DNA from 3 places in the Acetobacterium sp. K1/6 genome. Region 1 is predicted to be linked to each of the others. Evidence: predicted binding sites of a transcription regulator. Region 1 holds the regulator's gene; each other region holds the start of a gene.
The links. Region 1 encodes LexA, which represses DNA repair genes until DNA is damaged. Its sites were predicted from a motif close to CNAACANNTGTTNG; they were not measured.
Positions count from the first base shown of each region.

Region 2: uvrB (excinuclease ABC subunit UvrB) is a predicted target of LexA. The motif match lies at 3,976-3,989, and genes of this name have one in related genera.
Region 3: dinB (DNA polymerase IV) is a predicted target of LexA. The motif match lies at 4,815-4,828, and genes of this name have one in related genera.

Region 1 is NZ_JAXQGA010000005.1:126,301-133,835, reverse strand. Features, by position in the region: gene U2P91_RS06135 (4Fe-4S double cluster binding domain-containing protein) at 1-594, shown strand, start outside; gene U2P91_RS06130 (DUF512 domain-containing protein) at 758-2,095, shown strand; gene der (ribosome biogenesis GTPase Der) at 2,142-3,461, shown strand; gene U2P91_RS06120 (tyrosine recombinase XerC) at 3,724-4,704, shown strand; gene lexA (transcriptional repressor LexA) at 4,789-5,433, shown strand; gene zapA (cell division protein ZapA) at 5,477-6,037, opposite strand; gene U2P91_RS06105 (DNA-processing protein DprA) at 6,129-7,007, opposite strand; gene pheT (phenylalanine--tRNA ligase subunit beta) at 7,025-7,535, opposite strand, start outside.
Region 2 is NZ_JAXQGA010000006.1:161,257-168,791, forward strand. Features, by position in the region: gene ftsE (cell division ATP-binding protein FtsE) at 1-447, shown strand, start outside; gene ftsX (permease-like cell division protein FtsX) at 437-1,354, shown strand; gene U2P91_RS07405 (murein hydrolase activator EnvC family protein) at 1,391-2,560, shown strand; gene U2P91_RS07410 (S41 family peptidase) at 2,664-3,863, shown strand; gene uvrB (excinuclease ABC subunit UvrB) at 4,012-5,988, shown strand; gene uvrA (excinuclease ABC subunit UvrA) at 6,010-7,535, shown strand, end outside.
Region 3 is NZ_JAXQGA010000012.1:4,937-12,471, forward strand. Features, by position in the region: gene U2P91_RS11495 (MmcQ/YjbR family DNA-binding protein) at 1-197, shown strand, start outside; gene U2P91_RS11500 (HD domain-containing phosphohydrolase) at 473-2,458, shown strand; gene U2P91_RS11505 (uroporphyrinogen decarboxylase family protein) at 2,759-3,766, shown strand; gene U2P91_RS11510 (carboxymuconolactone decarboxylase family protein) at 3,942-4,556, shown strand; gene dinB (DNA polymerase IV) at 4,862-6,115, shown strand; gene U2P91_RS11520 (hypothetical protein) at 6,134-6,376, shown strand; gene U2P91_RS11525 (nitrous oxide-stimulated promoter family protein) at 6,387-6,680, shown strand; gene U2P91_RS11530 (ATP-dependent DNA helicase) at 6,704-7,535, opposite strand, start outside.

The DNA.
Region 1 (7,535 bases):
CCTGTTAAAAAACGAATAGGTTTTAAACGCGGCATTTCCGTTATAATAAAGCTATCAAATGGTATTTTAAACCAGATCGAAGATGAACCCACTCAAACTTATTTCAATCACTATCGGAGTGTTAACCGTCTCATCGATGACATCTGCCTACGAATTCTATTAGAACTGGAAGCCGACGGCTACCCCGGTGTAGCTATTGCCGCATCGCAGTCAGTCTCAGATCCAAAAGATCAATTTACCGGAGCATTTCAGCACAAAACAGCAGCGGTTTTATCTGGTTTAGGGTGGATTGGGCGCAGTGCCTTATTTATTCATCAGCGCTACGGACCCCGCGTGCGCATGGGTACAATTTTAACCAATGCACCTCTAATTGTGGGTGAGCCGGTTACCGAAAGTGCTTGCGGTTCCTGCCGGGCCTGTGTCAAAGCCTGCCCGGCAATGGCCATAGAAGGGCGGATCTGGGAACCTGGAATGCCGCGAAATGAGCTTTATGATGCCTATAGCTGCAGCCAGCATATGAAAGAAGCATTTCACCATATCGGCAGGGGCGTTGTCTGCGGCCTATGTGTCGTTGCCTGTCCCATCGGAAAATAAGAAACTTTCCACTGTTTACTTAGATAAATCATTAAAAGACCGCTTTAATTGGGAAAAATTCTTAAATAGGTTTTTTTTTCTCTGAAAATATTATATAATAGACAAGGAGAACTGCCAGCTGGTTTTGCTAGGCAGTTTTTAAATTGTAAAGAAACAGAGAGATGTGTTGAAAAAATTTATAATAAACGGCGTCGAAAATAATAGCATTCTTGATGAAATGGAAGTTGAGGCGGGGGACATCCTCCTGTCGATCAATGGAATGGCGGTAACTGATATCCTCGATTACCGCTATCTGATTGCCGACGACGCCTTAGTTGTTGAAATAAAAAAACCGGATGGTGAAATCTGGGAACTGGATATTGAGAAAGAATACGAAGAAGATTTAGGTGTTACGTTTCCAGAAGAGATGATTGGAACAAAAACATGCAAGAATAATTGTATCTTCTGTTTTATCGATCAGTTGCCGATTGGCATGAGAGATAGCCTTTATGTAAAAGATGACGATGAGCGTTTGTCATTTTTAACTGGCAATTATATTACCATGACGAATCTTACTCCCGATGAACTGAATCGGATTATTCGCTACCGCATAATGCCTATGAATCTATCCATTCATACCACCAATCCCAATTTAAGGATCAAGATGCTTAAAAACCGTTTCGCCGGAGATGTGATGTCCTATCTAACGACCTTTTATGATAATGGCATCGCGATGAACGGACAAATCGTACTGGTACCGGATTTTAATGATGGTATCGAATTAGAAAAGACGTTGCATGATTTAAAAGCGCTTTATCCCGTTCTTCAATCTGTTTCAGTGGTTCCGGTGGGCCTTTCAAACCATCGCCAAGGCTTAGAAAAACTGCGTCTTTTTAGTCAGGATGATGCACTGAAAACCCTGGATATTATTAACTCCGTTCATGATGAAATGGAAAAAAAATACGATAATGGATTTGTCTATCCCAGCGACGAGTTTTTTTTACTGGCGCAGAGCCCCATTCCCGAAAGCACTTACTATAGCGGATTTCCCCAAATTGAAAACGGGGTAGGAATGATGGCCGATTTTAAAGCCTCCGTTAAAGAAGCATTACAGACGATAAATGTTAGAAAAACTGACTCACCACTTAAAATCACCGCGATAAAAATTGGGATTCTGACCGGAACTGCTGCTTATGATTATCTTGGTAATCTGGTTGATGCGATTAAAACGGAGCTTCCGTCTCTCGATCTGACCGTTTTCCCGATCATCAACCACTTTTTTGGCGAGGCGATTACCGTATCCGGGCTGCTCACCGGTTCGGACATACTGACCCAAATGAAACCCCGGCTTGATAAAAATCCCTATGATTTACTCCTGCTGCCAGAAAATGCCCTGCGCAGCGGTACTTCTACCTTATTAGACGACTGGACCCTGGAAACGCTAGGCGAAGCCCTTAATGTGACCATCCACAGCATTCCGGTTCAGGGTGAAGACTTGCTGCAGGCATTATTAGACAAATAAAAAATGCAAATATAAAATTATTATTAGAAATGAAGTGAGGAAAAAAATGCCAAAGCCTATCGTTGCAGTGGTTGGCCGCCCGAATGTGGGAAAGTCAACCCTGTTTAATAAATTAGTTGGAGAACGAATTGCCATCGTCGAAGATACTCCTGGTGTAACAAGAGATCGGATCATCGCCGACGCCGAATGGCAAAACCACCATTTTACCCTGATTGACACCGGCGGGATCGAACCCCACACCAAAGATGATATTCTATTGCAAATGCGGGTCCAGGCGGAAATCGCCATTGATATGGCCGATCTGATTGTCCTGATGGTAGACGGTCGAGAAGGAATGACCGCCTCAGATTTGGAAGTTGCCAATATGATTAGGAAACATGACAAAGATGTTTTATTAGCTGTAAACAAGGTTGATAGCCAGGGTCTGGAAAACAACGCCTTTGAATTCTATAACCTGGGAATCGGAGAGCCAATGGCGATCTCGGCCGAACAAGGTTTGGGTCTAGGCGATTTTCTGGACGAGATCATTAACCATGTTAAGCATTACTATGACGAAGAAGAAACGGAAGATGAAAGGCTGCGAGTCGCTGTCATCGGTAAACCGAATGTCGGAAAATCGACCCTAATTAACAAGGTGCTGGGCGAAGAGCGGCTGATTGTCAGCGATATTCCAGGGACAACGAGGGATGCCGTAGATACTGGCGTCAGATACGACGGGGAAGACTATGTTTTAATTGATACCGCCGGATTACGTCGAAAGAAAAAAATCTACGAAGACATCGAACGTTACAGTATCGTTAGAGCTATTGCTGCCGTCGAACGGAGTCAGGTTGTACTGGTTCTGATAGACGGATCTCAGGGTGTTACCGAGCAGGATGCAAAAATTGCCGGGATTGCCCATAATCGGTCCAAGCCATCGATTATTATTGTCAATAAATGGGACGCCGTCGAAAAAGACAATAAAACCATGAAAAAGATGGAAGGGGATATTCGGGACGCACTTTCATTTATGGATTATGCGCCAATCATTTTTATCTCAGCCAAAACCGGACAACGACTGGGCAAAATATTTGAAACCATCGAATATGTAAAAGCACAAAGCGCCAAACGGATCACTACTGGTAAGGTCAATGAAGCACTAGCCGAATTTGTCATGATGAAGCAGCCGCCATCAAAACATGGCCGTCGACTAAAATTATACTATGCATCTCAGGTCGCCATTAATCCGCCGACATTTGTGGTGTTTGTCAATGATATGACCTTAGTCCATTTTTCATATCAGCGTTACCTTGAAAACAAGATTCGGGAAACCTTTGATTTCTTTGGAACACCGATTCGATTTTTTGTTCGGGAACGAACGGAATAAGATTAAAAACAGTTATTAATCTGAAGAGCGGGAATTTTGCAGCAGCTATGCAGAATTTTCGTTCTTTTTGGATCTGTAGTTATGGTCAGACCAGCTAAAGAGACTAAAATGTTTTGTCACGAAATGTAAGTTTCGTGACAAAACGAATAAAATGTGATAAACTAAGATCAATCTATTTTAGCCGCCTGGTTACCTTCATGAACTGTTCTGATCTTGTCTTTACGCACTACATAAATACCAAATAAATTTAGGAGTACTTGTCATGACACCCCCAACAAATAAAACTGATCGAATAATTTTAAAAAACGCATTGATTGATGAATTTCTGAATTATGTTTTGACCATTAAAGGTTATTCTGAAAAATCAGCTCAGGCTTACCGTTATGATCTGATCATCTTTTTTCGGTTTATTAAGCGTTATTTTGCGATGGTTCCCCAATCCCTAGACTTTGATGAGATTCCCATCGATGATGTCACGCTTGATGATTTAAAAGCAGTCAACCTGGGTATTCTTTATGCGTTTCTTTCCTATTCAAGTAAGGAGCGGCATAATTCCGACGCCGCCCGTAGCCGAAAGGTATCCTCACTCCGCTCGTTTTTTAATTATCTGTGTAATAAACAAAAATATTTTCTTCCCAACCCCGTGACAGAACTCGAAATGCCCAAGCTACCAGCTCGCCATGCCCGTTATCTGGAATGGGATGAAGCCGTGGATCTATTAAAAGGGATAACCGGTCGTCATAAAGAACGGGATTTTGCCATTGTTACGTTATTTCTTAATTGTGGAATGCGTCTTTCCGAACTCACTCAAATAAAAATAACGGACATCAAAAATGACGCCCTGCGGATCATTGGAAAAGGTAATAAAGAACGTACCGTCTTCTTAAACCATGCCTGTTTGAAAGCGATCAATCGATATCTTTTAGTCCGCCAGGAATCAGACTCCCCCCATTTGTTTCTCAGTCAGCAGAATACTCCTATCAGTAATCGGGCAGTTCAACATCTGGTAAAGAAACATCTGGCCAGTTGTGGACTCAATACGGACGAAATCAGTGTCCATAAGCTCAGACATACAGCGGCAACCCTGATGTTTCGCTATGGCAATGCGGATCTGCGCTCGGTTCAGGAAATTCTGGGACATCAAAATGTTTCAACAACGCAGATCTATACCCATATCAACGAAGAAACCCTTCGCGATACTCTCAATCAAAATCCCTTATCTCAATTTGAAAGTGATGACTAAGAGTATGATTTATAGAAAGAACTTACGTTTGTTTTTATTCTTAGGATATGTTATAATAAGTTATAAAAATTTGGAGGAATGCTAATGTACGAGGATTTAAACAGCAAACAGTTTGCAATATTAAAATTCATTGAAGCTCAAATGCGAGATAAGCGTTATCCCCCATCTGTACGGGAAATATGTGCCGCTGTTAATCTAAAATCGACCTCCACTGCTCACACTTACTTAAAAAAGCTGGAGGAACTGGGTTATATTAAACGGGATGCAACGAAAACCCGGGCCATCGAAGTTCTTCGTCACGATCCTAACGAAACAATATCAAGTTACTTCGATGAAAAAACAGTTGTTTCACTGCCAATTTTAGGTTGTGTAACAGCCGGAGCGCCAATTCTCGCGATTGAGAATATCACCGATGTTTTTCCGTTGCCCTTAGATTTTGCAGGAACAGATAGCGCGTTTATTCTTGAAGTTAAGGGGACCAGCATGATTGATGCCGGCATCCTTGATGGTGATAAAATTATCGTCAGAAAACAGGAAACGGCAAGTAATAGTGAAATTGTTGTGGTCCTTCTGCTTGAAGATAATGAAGCTACGGTAAAACGTATCTTTTATGAAGACACCAATAAAATCAGGCTCCAACCCGAAAATAAGACTATGGACCCCATTATCTGCAATGAAGAAGATATCAAAATTTTAGGTAAGGTTACCGGATTAATGCGTAAATTCTAAACAAAAAAAAGATGTTTTCACATCTTTTTTTTAATTGATAATCTTATTCTAATTTCATTTTGTCTTCAATATTTTTAAAAACGTCTTTTTCAATATGATTTTTGTTTGCTTTTACTAATTCAATCTGGCTTTCAAATAGTTGATTCTGCAAGTCTAAAATCGTTTTACGACTGGTTTCGCTTTCAATTTTACTTTGTCGCAAATGCTCACGGTATTGAGCCAGTAAATCATTTTTTTCGTCTAATTCTTTTTGTAGCAACTCTTTTTCTTCCGCCAGAGTCTCATATTTTCCTTTTTCTGCATCTAATAAGTCATTCGTTTTCTCAAGTTCATCTCGGACTAGTTTAATCTCGCCAATTTCCTTCGCTTTTACTTCTTCACTGGTACGAATTTCTTCTTCTGCAATAAAAAGTCGCTCAGTTATGTTCATACAGCCTAGAATTGCAATCCGAATGTGATTAGTAAAAGGATTAGCCGCCTTGACGCGTTCCAACTCGGCATTGACATAATCAGAGACAAGTTTGATATGCTCTTCGTTTCCCTTTGCCTTTAAATTAAATTCAGTATCTAATATGCGTAATTCCATTATTGTTTGTTCAGGCATTTTTTCCTCCTGCGAAATAAATTTCTAAGTGGTAAATTGTGTTCCACTCTATTATATGTAATAAACTTAAAAAACACAAATGATTTATCAATTAATAATTTTCGATCACTTGCATCAGTTTTGTGTTTTCGATGATCTGAAAGTTGATGTGCTTCTGAGTGATGTATTCAAATCCATCTCTTGATTGATCATAAACAACCGGGATGGAGTAAATCGGCTTCTTGTATTTGTTAGCGTAACTCAGCGTATGGATGGTTCCGCTACCCGGCGAAAAGTTAGAGACAATCACAAACTGACTGGTGCCACTTTGCAGGCGATCTCGTTCGACAAATTTATAAGGCTGAACCGTTTCATGGTGATTGTATTCTGAGATCAGGCAACCGCCATGATCACAAATCCTTTCTGCCAATTCTTTATTCGAACCCGGATAAAGCCGAACCAAACCTGAAGGCAAAAATGCCACTGTCTTTCCCCCGGCGGCCAGACAACCACGATGTCCATAACAATCTGATCCGGCGGCCAGGCCACTAATCACGACAAAATTATTTTCGGCAAGAATCTTACCGGCCTGAAAAGCAAAATCCGCTCCCAGTTGAGACGGCGTGCGACTACCGATAACCGCGGCCCGTTTGGGTTGATTTAAGATTTCAAGATCTCCGATATAATACAGTAAGATCGGATGATCATTAAAATCAAGACACACTGGAAAACCATCATCTAAATAGGATTTGCATTGAATCCCCAGCTCTTCGCATTCATCGACGAGCCGTTTGGCATCCGCAATGGCTTGCTCAATCTCAACTCGTCCGATTTGACTTGTAATAATATGAAAAGTTTGACCGATTTCCACCACCTCTCGGAATGAAAGAACCTGGGGCGAGGTAATAATTTCTAGCAGCAGCTTAATTTTCTGGCGTCCGACCCCTTTTAATTGTAAAAGGCCAATAATAATCTCATATATATGATTCATACCCGTAATTGCATTAATTATTCGCGAAGCTGAGCGTCAAATGATCGTTTGAGTTCGCAAATGATTTGATCGATCACCGGATTGATATCATTGTCGTTTAGCGTCCGTTCGCGATGTCTGAAGTTTAACGCATAGGCCAAACTCTTATAACCATCTGGTATTTGAGCCCCCGTATAGACATCAAATAATTCGATACTTTCGAAAATATCACCACTATTTTTGCGGATAATTGTTTCAACTGCAGTAGCCGGAATATCTGATTTCAATAAAATAGCCAAGTCCCTGTTTGATGCCGGAAATTTTGGTAAATCGATAAATTTATTAACCAGCGAAGAACAATTGTAAAGTGCCTCAAAAGACAACTGGCATACATAACACCGCTTTGGCAGTTCATAATTCTTGACGACAACAGGATGAATCTCACCGATTTCTCCTAATTTTACGCCATCTACGAAAACTTCAGCTTTTCGTCCGGGATGGAAGAAATCTGATCCGCCGGCAATAAATTCCGGATATTTGATTCCGCAC
Region 2 (7,535 bases), on a different contig from region 1:
ATGGGAATTGTATTTCAGGACTTTCGTCTATTGGAAAACAAAAGTGTCTACGAAAATGTGGCCTATGCCATGGAAATCATTGGAAAATCTGAGAAGCAGATCCAAAAACGGGTGCCCCTGGCTCTGGATATGGTGGGCTTATCCCATCGAATGAACCATTATCCCCATGAGTTATCCGGGGGTGAGCAACAAAGAGTGGTCATCGCCCGGGCCATCATTAATAATCCATCTATTTTGATTTGCGATGAGCCCACCGGGAACCTTGACCCGGAAACATCGTATGAAATTATCAGTATTTTAGAAGAAATCAACCGCAGAGGGACGACCATTCTGGTTGTAACCCATGACCGGGAAATTGTGGATACCATGAAAAAACGGGTTTTGACATTGGAAGATGGTGTCCTTAAGGTAGATGATGCGACAGGCAGGTATGGATATGAAGTTTAGTAGCATCAAAACAATGCCTAAAAATGTTGTTCGAGACACGGTTAAAAGTATCGAGCGAAACAACCTGATGAGTGCCGCTTCGGTGCTTTCGGTGATCGCTGCTTTAATTATTCTGGGTATTTTTCTGATTTTAACCATCAATGTTCAGGAAGTGACCAAGGATGTGGAATCAAAACTGGAACTCAAGATATTTCTACAGTCAGACTTTACCGACACTCAGGGAAAAACGATTCAACAGGCCCTTGAAAAAAGTGATCTGATTGAAAGTGTTACCTATGAAAGCGCTGAGGAAGCGTTGGAAAAATTTACGGTTAGTTTGGAAGATTATGCGCCACTGCTCAGTGGCTATAATTCTGAAAACAACCCGATGCCGGCCTCCTTTGTTGTTCGGGTAACCGACCCGGAGGATATGGACGAGGTTCAAAAACTGGCGATGTCGTTTAGCGGCAACGGCGTTGAATATGTCCGCTATGGACAGGAATATGTAGAAGCACTAGTAAGTTTTAACAAATTTACCAACACCTTGAGTCTTGTCGTGCTGGTGGTACTGTCGATGATTTCTATTTTTATTATCTACAATACCATTAAATTAACGGTGTTTGCAAGACGTCGGGAAATTGGAATTATGAAATATGTGGGGGCTACCAATGCCTATATACGGGCACCCTTTATTCTGGAAGGAACCCTGCTTGGTTTAATGGGAGCCATTGTGGCATTCCTGATTATCCGAATTACCTACTATTATATATTAGGTTTAGTTGGCGGGAATCTTTTTCTACCGGTTGATGCCACCCTGGCGCCTCCGGACGCCGTGATGGGACAGCTGATGTTTTTCTTCCTGATTTATGGAGGATTTATTGGTGCAGTGGGCAGTATATTTGCGATTCGCAAATTCTTGGATGTATAAATGATTAGACTGGGTCAAAAACAGGAGGATTGTCGGATGACAAAAAAACAAATTATTTCAGGCATTGTGGGTGTAGTTGTCACACTGGGGATTCTAATATCACCGGTTAATGCAGCATCCCTGACCGAACAACTGGCGGAAAGCAATGAAAAACAGGCAGCAGCTCAATATCAAATCGATATGACACAAAATACCATTGCCGGAATTGAGACTGAAATTGGCAAAGCTAACGACGAAATGAGTCGAATTAACGGTGTCATTGATACAATCAATGCTGAAATTGCGACATTGGAAGCGAATATCGCCAAAACACAGCAGGAATTGGATATTGCCGAAGCCAAACGAAAAGAGCAGGAAGAGTCCATGAATGAGCGTGTGCGTACCATGTACATGTACGGAAATGGCAGTATGCTTGAATTTTTATTTACTTCCAATGACTTTGCCGATTTTGTTACCAAGGTTGACATGTCCCGTTACATTATTGAATCGGATAAGGGATCACTAAACGCTTTGGCAGAAACAAAAAAAGTTATCGATGAGAAAAAAGCAAAAATTGAAGCAGATCGTCTGTTGACAATTTCTAAAAAGGCCGAGCAGGAAGCGGCACTAGCGCAACAAGAAGAAATTAAGGCTCAAAAAGATAGTTTACTCGCTCAAAACCAGGCCATTGTAGCTGAATACCAGGCCATTGTAGCTGCCGAGGCTGCCAATGCAGCGAGTATCGAAGCTCAGGTACGGGAAATGATGGCCGCTCAGGCGGCCGCCTCCGGCGGTTCAACCACGGGAGGAAGCTCAAGCTTTGTGCCATCAAACGGAACCTATCAATGGCCCTGCCCGGGTTATTACCCGATCTATGATGATGATTACTTCGGTACCCGACTCCATCCAATCTGGGGCGATTATCGAACCCATTATGGGGTTGATATGGGTGCGCCATCGGGAACACCAATTATGGCCATGGGTAACGGATCGGTTATCTCAGCAGGCTGGAATGGCGGTTATGGAAACTGTGTGATTGTGGATTTAGGTAATGGCCTACAAGCCATGTATGCCCATATGAGTGACTTTGCTGTATCATCAGGGCAAACGGTCAATAAAGGGGATGTGGTTGGTTACGTCGGCTCAACCGGGGATTCTACCGGTGCCCATTTACACTTTGGCGTTCTTTCCGGAGGATCATTTGTCGATCCTTTAGGATATTTTTAAGCGAACCGTTGTAGAATAGAACAAAAGAACAGGAGAAAAGAATCATGATTCTTTTCTCCTGTTCTTTTTGCAGTCAAAAAAATTTAGAATACAGGTGAAGACAATGGAAAATAAACAAAATAAAACAAAGCTTGTCGTGATAATAGTGGTGCTGATCATCACAAACATGATCACCTTTGCAGTAGCAACAACCAGTAATGTACTCTTGGGGAATAAGATGATTATAACTGTCGACAGCAACGAAACAGCGGCCGGTATTAAAAAACTTCTGGTGCTTAAGGAACAGATCGCCTCAGAATATTATCAGGACGTGAATAACACCACCCTGATTGATGGCGCCATTAAAGGGATGTTCGAGAGTTTGGGTGATCCCTATAGCACTTATTATACCTCTGAGGAATTCAGTAAATACATGGAAATGGCCACTGGCTCCTATGAAGGCATTGGGGTGGTGGTAGCAGAGGACGAACAGGGCTATACCTATGTGATTGCACCTCAGAAAGGTACCCCGGCAGATGCCGCTGGGATTAAAACCGGTGACAAGATTATTAAGGTAGATGGTGAGGATGTCAGCACCATTGGAGCAGATGCGGTTGTCGCAAAGGTGAAGGGTCCGGCGGATAGTATGGTGAACATTACCATTGCCAGAGGTGAGGAAATCATTGAAATGGAATTGGTGCGAAAAACCATTGAAGCAGTAACCGTGAGATCCCGGGTGATCGGCGATAAAGGTTATATTCAAATCAGCGAGTTTACCGATAAAACAGCAGACGATTTCGAAACCCAGATTAATGAGCTGATGGCCCAAAACATTACCGGCCTGGTCATTGATTTACGTAGTAATCCCGGTGGCGGGGTAAAAGAAGCGGTGGAAATCGCTGACCGTATTCTGGGGCAAACCGTGGTTGTTTATACGGTTGACAAAAAAGGCAATAAGACAGATTACACCTCCGATGGGGAAGAACAGCTTAGTTTACCAATGGTGGCCCTGGTCGATGGAGGAACCGCCAGCTCGGCAGAAATATTAGCTGGTGCTCTGCAGGATACGGGAGCGGCGCAATTAGTGGGAACCAAGACATTCGGCAAAGGAATTGTGCAGGAAGTCATCAGTCTCACTGATGGTGGCGGGTTTAAGGTAACAAATTCTGAATACTTCACGCCTAACGGCAATAATATTCACGAAAAAGGACTGGAACCGAATATTGTCATTGAGGCGACTGATTTTATGATGAATAATATTTTCACGGACGAAGAAGATGTCCAACTTCAAAAAGCCCTGGAAGTACTAGGCGTAACCAATTAATTTTTCAAGCATGCCATGATGGTATGCTTTTTCAATGCGATAAAAAATTTAAGATTTTATTAAATCAGAAGGATTATTGATTGCCATTAAAAAAAAGCTATGGTAAAATAATAGAACGAATGTTCATCATAATGATTGGAGAGTGCTGATGAAAGAAATGAAGCATGCTTTTAAGGTTGTCTCGGAATACGAACCCAAGGGCGATCAGGGACCGGCTATAAAAAAAATAGTGCAGGGGATCCAGGATGGTTTGCGATATCAGACCTTATTGGGGGTAACCGGGTCAGGAAAAACCTATACCATGGCCAAGGTTATCGAGGCGGTCCAAAAACCAACGCTTGTGATTGCCCATAATAAGACCCTGGCGGCCCAACTGACCAATGAATTCCGGAGTTTTTTTCCGGATAATGCAGTGGAGTATTTTGTTAGTTATTATGATTATTATCAGCCCGAAGCCTATGTACCTCATTCGGATCTGTTTATTGAAAAAGATTCATCGATTAATGATGAAATAGATAAATTACGTCACTCCGCCACGGCCGCCCTGTTTGAACGAAGGGATGTGATTGTGGTTGCCAGTGTATCCTGTATTTATGGACTGGGAAGTCCCTTTGATTATGAAAACATGATGCTTTCTTTGCGTCCGGGGATGGAAAAAGATCGGGATACGATCATCCGAAAACTGGTGGAAATCCAGTTCACCCGCAACGATATCGCCTTTGAGCGGAACAATTTTCGGGTCAGAGGGGATATTCTGGAGATCTTTCCATCGGCCTCATCAAACAAAGCCATCCGCCTGGAATTCTTCGGTGACGAAATTGAGCGCATTACGGAGATTGATACCTTAACCGGTGAGATATATGGGGAGCTCAACCATGTCTCGATTTTCCCGGCCTCTCACCACACGACCACCCCAGAAAATCTGGAACGGGCGATTTCGGGGATACAGAAAGAACTGCGGCTGCGCTATGACGAATATACACGTAACAATCGTTTAGTAGAAGCCCAGCGAATTCTTCAGCGGACGAATTACGATATTGAAATGCTCCGGGAAATGGGGTATTGCAACGGCATTGAAAATTACACCCGTTACATTAACGGATTGCCCCCGGGATCACCGCCTTATACCCTGATTGACTATTTTCCCAAGGACTTTCTAATCGTTGCCGATGAATCGCACGTATCCATTCCCCAGATTGGCGGGATGTACGCCGGGGATAAGGCCCGAAAAAGCAATCTGGTCGACTATGGTTTTCGTCTGCCTTCGGCCTATGATAACCGGCCGCTGAATTTTTCTGAATTCGAGAGTAAGATTAATCAGATCGTTTTCACCACCGCCACGCCCAGCAAATATGAAAAAGAACACAGTCAGAATACGGTTGAACTAATCATTCGACCCACTGGTCTGATTGATCCCGAGATAACGGTTCGCCCGGTTGCCGGTCAGATTGACGACCTGTTGGGAGAAATAAAACTAACAACCGACAAGGGGAATCGGGTATTGGTCACCACCTTAACGAAGAAAATGGCCGAGGATCTTACTGATTACCTGAAAGAAAATGGGATTCTGGTGAATTATCTGCATTCAGATGTGGATACGATTGAGCGGATGAAAATTCTCAGGGATTTACGCTTAGGCACCTTTGACGTGCTGGTGGGGATCAATCTGCTCCGGGAAGGGCTTGATTTACCGGAAGTTGGTCTGGTCGCGATTTTGGATGCCGATAAAGAAGGCTTCCTCAGATCAGAGACCTCCCTGATTCAAACCGTTGGTCGGGCCGCCCGTAACTTAGAAGGTCATGTCATTATGTATGCCGATAAGATCACCCCCTCCATGGATCGGGCGATTAGCGAAACGAATCGTCGCCGGGCCATTCAAACGGCCCATAATGAAGCCCATCACATTACCCCCAGCTCCGTTAAAAAAGATATCCATTCAATCATTGAGGCAACCAAGGTGGCTGAAGCGTCGGATACCTATGTAATTGGTGATGAAGCAGTGGATATTGATGTTAAAATTAAAGAGTTGGAACTGGAGATGCTGACCGCTGCGGAAGCCCTAGAATTTGAACGGGCTGCCAAACTAAGAGACGAAATCCACCATCTTAAAAATTATCGAAGATAAGTGACAAAAATAAGGAGAAACATGAAGTACATCGAAATAAAAGGTGCTAAGGAGCACAATTTAAAAAACATAAACCTAAAAATCCCCCGGGATCAGCTCGTCGTCTTTACTGGGCTCAGCGGATCGGGGAAGTCGTCGCTGGCCTTTGATACGATTTACGCCGAAGGACAGCGCCGTTACATGGAGTCCCTCTCCTCCTATGCCCGGCAGTTTTTGGGCCAGTCTCAAAAACCCAATGTGGAGAGCATTGACGGTTTGTCTCCGGCGATATCGATTGACCAGAAAACGACCAATCGTAATCCCCGCTCCACCGTTGGCACAGTTACCGAGATTTATGATTATCTGCGGTTGCTCTACGCCCGGATTGGGATTCCCCATTGCCCCAAATGCGGAAAAGTGGTGGAATCCCAGTCCGTCGATCAGATTGTTGATCGGATCATGACCCTTCCGGAAAAAACAAAATTCCAGATCCTGGCACCAGTTGTTAGGCGGGAAAAGGGGCAGCACAAAAAAACCATTGATCACATCAAAAAAGAAGGGTTCGTTCGGATCATTGTCGATGGCGAGCCGATGGAAGTCACCGACGAAATCAATCTGGATAAAAATAAGAAGCATACCATCGAAGTGGTGGTGGATCGTCTGGTCGCCAAGGATAACCTCGGAAAACGGCTCTCCGATTCATTAGAAATTGCCCTGAAACTTTCCGGTGGACTGGTCATTTGTGATGTGATCGGCGGTGAACAGGAGCTTTTCAGTGAAAAACTGGCCTGTGCCGATTGTGGCATTGCCATGGATGCCTTGGAACCGCGCACCTTTTCCTTTAATAATCCTTTTGGCATGTGTCCGGATTGCCATGGCCTGGGCTTTCATCAGGAAGTCGATCCGGATTTACTGATCCCCGATAAAAGCTTGTCTATTTCGAGTGGGGCGATCAAATTTTTTGGATTAAAAAGTGATTCCAAATACTATTATAATTTAATCAAGGCACTGGCCGAAAAGCATCGGTTTTCGATTGAGACACCGCTGGAAGAGGCCAGTGAGGCATTTTTGCATGCCCTCTTATACGGCAGTGATGAGGTGTTAGAAATTGCCTATGAAGGCAAGTTTTCGGGAACCTATAGCTCAACCTTTGAGGGGCTCATTAAAAATATGGAACGGCGCTATCTGGAAACCACCTCCGAACGGATGCGGTCGCTAATTGAGCGCTATATGTCAGAAACACCTTGTCCTACCTGTCACGGGAAGCGGCTAAACCCTGGCAGTCTGGCCGTAACCATTCATGACCGCAACATTATTGAAATCACCGATATGTCGATTGGCCTGTTGATTGATTTTTTCAAAAATCTGAAAATGACCGAGCGGGAAATGCTAATTGGTGAGTCGATTTTTAGAGAAATAAATGCCCGGCTGAATTTTCTAAAAAATGTCGGGCTGGAATATTTAACCCTATCCCGGAACGCTGGCACCTTGTCTGGCGGTGAGTCCCAACGGATCCGCTTGGCCACCCAGATTGGCTCGGGTCTGGTGGGGGTTCTCTATGTCCTGGA
Region 3 (7,535 bases), on a different contig from region 1:
TCCGCTCCCGTTACCCCGATATTATTCCTGGGTATTATATGAACAAACAGCATTGGAATTCAATCATGCTTGATAAAAATGTGCCAGAGGCAGTTTTAGTTGATTGTATTCAATTGGCTTATCAGACGGTACTAAAGAAATTGACAAAAAAGAAACAGCGGGAGATTGAGGAAAGTACGAAAGTTTCCGAAGCATAAGTAAAACAGCTCAATCGGAAAAGAGGAGAAACCATGTCAGCCGAACTGATTAAGGATCTATTATTTAATACTGCCCTGCTGCTCTCCATCAGCATTGTTTACAATCTCTTTTTTATCCACTTTGACGAGCGTCGCAAAAAATAGGTAATTGCGAAACTAATTATAAAAACTGACGTAAATAAGCTATTCCAAACCAATTTTGGATAAATATAAGCTGATTTGGTGAGGAGCTGTATAAATATACTATACAAGAAATGACTTATCCAAGGGATTTATTGAGTTTTGCAAACACCTATCGCAAAAAATGGTTGGAGGTTGCTTTCGGTGTTTTTTTGGGTGGGGTGGGGATTCTGCTAATGATGAATACCGTTAGTTTTTCAAATGGGATCATCTTCGATACCCGATCGATTCTGATTAGTGTAACGGGACTATTTCTCGGTTACTTGCCCACCATCATGGCCACCCTGATAATCTCGCTTTATCGGATTTATTTAGGCGGTGGTGGGGCTCTCACCGGGGTGTTAGTGACAGTGACCTCCGCTCTAATTGGGCTGTGCTGGTATCGATATCGGTTGAAGAAAATACGCCAAAAGCCTAAAAAAGTCTGGCCGGAGCTGTACCTGTTTGGCGTGATTGTCCATCTCGCCATGTTGGCTTGTATGCTGACCTTGCCCAATCAACAAGGGTTTGATGTTCTGCAGGTCATTACTCTGCCAGTGCTGATTATCTATCCTCTGGGAACTTTACTGCTATGCCTGGTGATGCTTCAGGCATTCAAAAATCGGGAAGCAGAGAAAAATCTGCGGGAAAGCCGGGAAAGTTATAAACACCTCTATTATGAATACCAGAAAAAAGAATCGCTGCTGCGTTCACTACTGGATTCGCTGCCAGACCTGGTTTTTTATAAAGATAAGGCGGGTGTATATCTCGGTTGCAACAAAGCCTTCGAAGGTTTTGCCGGTAAACCCAAGGACGAATTGGTGGGGCTCACTGACTTTGATCTCTTTGACGAAAAAATGGCAACCTTATTTCGCGATATGGATCAACTGATGATGAAGGAAAAAAAATCCCGTCGGAATGAAGAATTCGTGACCTATCCGGATGGACAAGAAGTTATTTTGGAAACCCTGAAAACGCCCTACTATGATCACAATGCTCAGATTCTGGGATTAATCGGGGTCAGCCGGGATATCACCGAACGTAAGAAAACAGAAGCTGAGATGCTCTTTCTGAGCCAGCACGATGCCCTTACCGGCCTCCATAACCGGGGCTATTATGAAAAAGAACGGCAGCGGCTGGATCATCACGATTATTTACCGTTATCTCTAATCATTGGAGACATTAATGGACTCAAATTGATTAATGATGCCTTTGGCCATGGCGCAGGGGACAAACTGTTAATTAGCATCGCCAGGATTTTGGCTTCTTGCGCCAGAGAAAAAGATGTCTTGGTGAGAACCGGCGGGGATGAGTTTGTTATGTTGCTACCCCAGACTTCTTATCGGGAAACCGGAGCTCTGGTTGAAAAAATTAAAAAAGCCTGCAAAGCTGGATACGAGCTGGATAATGAACGGATTATTACAAGTATTTCGTTGGGATTTGCCACCAAAACCCGGGAGCAGGAACCTTTTGAAAAAGTATTCAGGTTAGCCGAGGAGTCGATGTACCGAAAAAAACTACTGGACTATAAAAGTTTTCATTCTACCGTCCTGAATTCCATTAAAACCACCCTCTTTGAAAAAAGTAACGAAACCGAAGAACACGCAGAGCGGATGGCCAGTATGGCTAAGCAATTGGGGCAGGTCTTGGGGCTGGATCAGGAGGAACTGGTAGCTTTGGAATTGGCGACAACCCTTCATGATATCGGAAAAATTAGCATCGACAGCAAGCTACTTCAAAAAAACGGTCAATTGACTGATGATGAGTGGCTGGAAGTCAGAAAGCATCCTGAGGTAGGCTATCGAATTGCTCAGACAGTGCCGGAATTGCGCAAGATCTCTGAATATATTCTTTGTCACCATGAGCGCTGGGATGGCGCCGGTTACCCCCAAGGTCTAAAAACCGATGAAATTCCCCTGTTGGCCCGGATTCTAGCTATTGTGGACGCCTATGATGCAATGACCCGGGACCGACCCTATCGCAAAGCAATGACAAAAAAGGACGCCATTGATGAGTTAAAGCGTAATGCCGGCACTCAGTTTGATCCGGTTCTGGTGGGGGTGTTCATTAAGGATGTAATCGAAGAAAATGTGATTGAATAGGAGCTCGATAAGGCAGATCCTGACCAAAGATTGAATGCACAATACAAGACGGTTTCAAATTCTTAATTATATTTAAAACAGTAGAAAGGCGGAATAAATCCCCTTTGGATCAGGAAACTCCCGAACTTGATGGGATTTTTAAAAAAGCTTATCAACAGGCCAATGATAACGTCATCAGAAATATAGATTTAACCGGTTAAGTAATGCTTGTAATTCTTTGAAACTAGTGATATAATTCATTTTACAAATATATACGCATTTAAATTGTGTAACGCTACTATTTTTAGGAGGAAATGATTTATGCTAACGAAACGACAGAACCTATTGGAAACGATTAAAGGTGGCAATCCGGACCGCTTTGTCAATCAGTATGAGGCCTTTGTGTGTACCGATGCCATTTACGGAATGATAATGGGTGATCCGATTACCGGACAAGGCGCTTTTCCCATGCCTGGTGGCGAACCGGCAAAGAATGCCTGGGGCATTACCTTTGCCTGGCCAGCGGGAACCCCCGGAGCATTTCCCTTACACGATAAGGAACACAAGGTGCTCCAGGATATTACAAAATGGCGGGACGTTGTTAAGGCCCCTAAAACAGATTTACCAGCCGAAGCCTGGGCCCCGTTTTTACCAGCCATTGAAGCAATTGACCGTAACGAGGTATTCGCCACCGTCTTTGTGGCTCCGGGAGTCTTTGAACAATGCCATCATTTAATGGGGATGGAAGATTGTCTGATGGGTTTTTATGAGGAACCGGAAGAAATGCATGCCTTAATTGATTACATTGTTGAATATGAACTTCGCTATGCCGCGGAATTGATCAAATATTACAAACCAGATTGTCTGTTCCATCATGACGATTGGGGCAGTTCTCTGAACTCGTTTATGGCACCGGAAATGTTTGCCGAGTTTATCGTACCGGCTTACAAAAAAATCTACGGCTTTTATAAGGCTAACGGTGTTGAGCTGGTGGTCCATCACAGCGATTCCTATGCCGCCAATCTGGTACCACTGATGATCGAAATGGGTATCGATATCTGGCAGGGCTGTATTTCTAATAATAATGTTCCCGACCTCATTAAAAAGTACGGCGGCCAGATCTCGTTCATGGGCGATATCGACAACTCCCTGATTGATGATGAAAACTGGACCCAGGAAAGTGTTGGCGCCGAAGTGCGCAAAGCCGTCGCCCGATGCGGTAAACACTATTACATCCCTTGTATTACCCAAGGTGGTCCCGGTAGTGTTTACCCCGGCGTTTATGAAGCGATTACTACGGAAATTGATCTGATCAATGCCGGAAAATAGTTAGTGCTGGAGAATAATTTACACCCTGATTAAACCAATCCATCATAAAATAAAACTTAGCTACAGCCGGAGACTTTTCTCCGGCTGTTGTCGTTTCTGGGAGTCGGATTATGATCGGTGTTTAATTGGTTATAATGATGGTATACAGTCGATATAAAGATAAACGGAGGGGAAAATGAAAAATACGGGTAAAAAAGAAAAAAATAGCAATAATGGAATACCAAAAGCATTTATAAAAGCACCGAAAAGAATACCGTTGTTACTTCGGATCGGATTGTACATCGCCAAAAAAGAAACCGGTAAAGACCTGATGCCGGCCCGGATGTTAACCTGGTATCCCAGAGCGGCCATTGGTTCCGGTGTTTTGGAGATGATGACTGCAAAAGGGAAGAATAATCAGGAGATGCGGCTACTCAATCTAGTTAGGCTCCAGGCCTCGTTAATCTGCTCCTGCTCATTTTGTATTGACATGAACGCCGTCGGGATCCTTAAAAATGGGATAACGGATGACGAGTTGGCAGTCTTACAGGGGCGTCGGAAGGTGCAGTCTGTTGATACATTTAGCCTGCGTGAGCTGCTGGCACTGGAGTACGCCATCAGTCTGTCACGTACCCCGCCCGATCTATCTGGTCAATTCATTAAAAATCTGACCTGTGAATTTACCGAAGCTGAAATCGTTATGTTGGCAAGTACCATTGCCAGTGTCAATTATTGGGCCAGACTGAATCAGGGGCTGGGAATACCGCCAGCAGGGTTTAGCGACCGCTGTTTACTCGATTACAAATGTTAGCTGGCAGTGGTGCTCCGATTGATTGAAAACTGCAAACGAGTAAGCGTACAAATTTCTTAAAACAGAGGATCATACCCTCTGTTTTTTCTTTTGTCCCGAAAACAGTAAGCCTTCACCTAATCTTCAGATAAGTTGAAAATGGTATACAAACAGCGATGTTACAATTTGGACATGAAATAAAAATGACGCTAAGAGGGATTTGGTGAGGTTAAGAATTTAGGCATTGACAAAGAGTGCCAGTGGGTATAGAATACCAATAGAACATATGTACTAATTTGAATGAGGTAGATTAAAAAAGGTGAGCCATGGAACGGATTATTTTACACTCGGATATAAACAGTTTTTATGCCAATGTGGAATGTTTATATCATCCCGAAATCAGAAATCTCCCGGTGGCGGTAGGGGGAAATCCGGAGAAGCGCCATGGGATTATTTTGGCCAAGAACCAGAAAGCCAAGGAAGCTGGCGTCAAAACCGGGGAAGTGCTATGGCAGGCCCGGGCAAAATGTCCCGAGTTGGTGGTCCGGGCCCCTAACTATGAATTGTATCTGCGCTTCTCTCGGCTGGCTCGCAAGATTTACAATCGCTATTCCGATCAGGTGGAGCCTTTCGGCCTGGATGAAGCCTGGCTGGATGTCACTAACAGTGCCCGGATTTACGGCAGCGGCCCAGTGATCGCCGAAAAAATCAACCGGGATATTCAGGAAGAGTTGGGAATCACGGTGTCCATTGGGGTTTCCTGGAATAAGATCTTTGCCAAGTTTGGTTCGGACTACCAGAAACCCAATGCCATCACCGTGATTACCCGGGATAATTATAAAAAAATTGTCTGGCAGCAGGAGGTCGGAGATCTCCTCTATGTGGGTCGCTCAACCAAGAAAAAATTGATGAAATATGGCATCTATACAATCGGACAATTGGCAAAAACGTCCCTGGATTTTCTGGTGCTTCAATTTGGCAAAATGGGTGCCGTGTTATGGCGGTTTGCCAATGGGTTGGACGATAGCCCGGTCAAATCCTTTGACGAGCATTATAACGGCAATGAACGGATCCTTAAAAGCATTGGCAATAGCATCACCACTCCCCGGGACTTAAAAGACCTGAAGGATGTGAAATTTATCATCTACATGCTTACCGAAAGTGTCGCCATGCGGTTACGGGAAACCGGCTGCTATTGCCTGACCGTGGCGATCCATGTAAGAAACAAAGAATTACACAGCTTCACCCGGCAGTTGAAACTGGTCAAGCCCTCGGATCTGACCCGGGAAATAGCGGAAGCGGCCATCGCACTGTTTGAAAACAATTATGATTTTAGCTCGGATATCCGCTCCATGGGGGTGCGGGTCACCGATCTGGTACCGGACTCAACCCCGATTCAGCTCGATCTGTTTGGCAATGAAGAACTCCGGGTGCGGCAGGCTCGGCTTGATGAGACCGTCGATGACTTGCGCAAGCGTTTTGGTAATCTGGCGGTGCGGCGGGCGGTCACCATCGGGGATCAGATGAGCTGCCTGGACCCCAAAAAAGACCACATTATCCATCCGATTGGTTACTTTTAAAGGAGGTGTTAGAGAAGAATGGCAATTAAAAAGTTTGTCCAGGTGATTGCAAAATTTGAAGAAGATGGAAAAATTATTCCTTTAAAGGTTTTATGGGAGGATGGTCGGGTTTTTATAATCGACCGGGTTTTGGATATGCGCCCGGGTGTTTCCCTGAAGGTCGGCGGACAGGGCATTCGCTATACCTGCCGGATTCAGAATAAAGAGGTCTGTCTCTATTATGAAGCACCCAAATGGTTTGTGGAGGGCAAGGAAAGATAGGGAATAAAGCATGATACGAAAAATAGACAAGGAAAGAAGAATCCTCACCTTGATGATAAGAATCTATTGCCGTAAAAAACATCGTTCGCAGCATCTGTGTGATGAGTGCCAGGCTCTGTTAAGCTATGCCTTGAACCGCCTGGATCATTGCCGCTATGGCGAAAACAAGGGTTTTTGCAGTCAGTGTCCAAGCCACTGCTATAATAAAGAGAATCAGGTGAAAATTCGAGAAGTGATGGGTTTTAGCGGACCGCGGATGATTTTTTATCATCCTGTCATGGTCATCAGACATCTGCTGTCGTAGTACGACAGCAGATGTTTTTTACGTCAAATTTGGGGTTCAGGCATGGCCCAGAAATCCTGCAAACCCTTTTTTAGCTCGGCCTCAGTCCGAATCCGGCGGTGGGGAAACCACTCACGGGGAAACAGTTGGCGATAGCTGAGGCTGCCAAACCGCTCATCGATGAGGACGATCACCCCCCGGTCAGTTTCGGTTCGGATCACCCGTCCAGCGGCCTGAAGCACTTTGTTCATCCCGGGGTAGAGGTAGGAATATTCATAGCCGGCGTTGTTCTTTTCATTAAAATAATCGCGGATGATATCGCGCTCAAAACAGATTTGAGGCAGACCCACACCTACAATAATGGCGCCGATGAGTCCCTCGTGCTTTAAATCCACCCCTTCGGAAAAGATCCCGCCCAGCACCCCGAAGCCCAGCATGCCGACCTGGGCAGTGCCGGGTTTCGGTCGGAACTGATTCAGGAATAGCTCGCGGTCGGCCTCGTTCATTTCAGGGGATTGCCGGATGGTGATGATCTCCGGGTAGGTTTCGGTAAAAATCTCAAATACCGCGTTCATATATTTATAGGAAGGAAAATAGGCCAGATAGTTGCCTGACTGCTGCTCCAGTACGGCTTTGATACACGTGGCAATGGTGGGATAGGTCTTTTCCCGGTTTCGAAAGGTGGTTGAGATGGTATCGGCAATCAGCAGTTCCCGGTTTTTGATATTGAAGGGAGAGGGCAGGCTGATTTTATAGCTGTCAGGATCGCCACCCAGAATTTCTGCAAAATAGTTAAGGGGAGACAGGGTGGCAGAAAAAAAGATCGCAGCCCGGCCGCGCTTAATGGCTTCGCCCAGCAGGTAGGAAGGGTCCAGA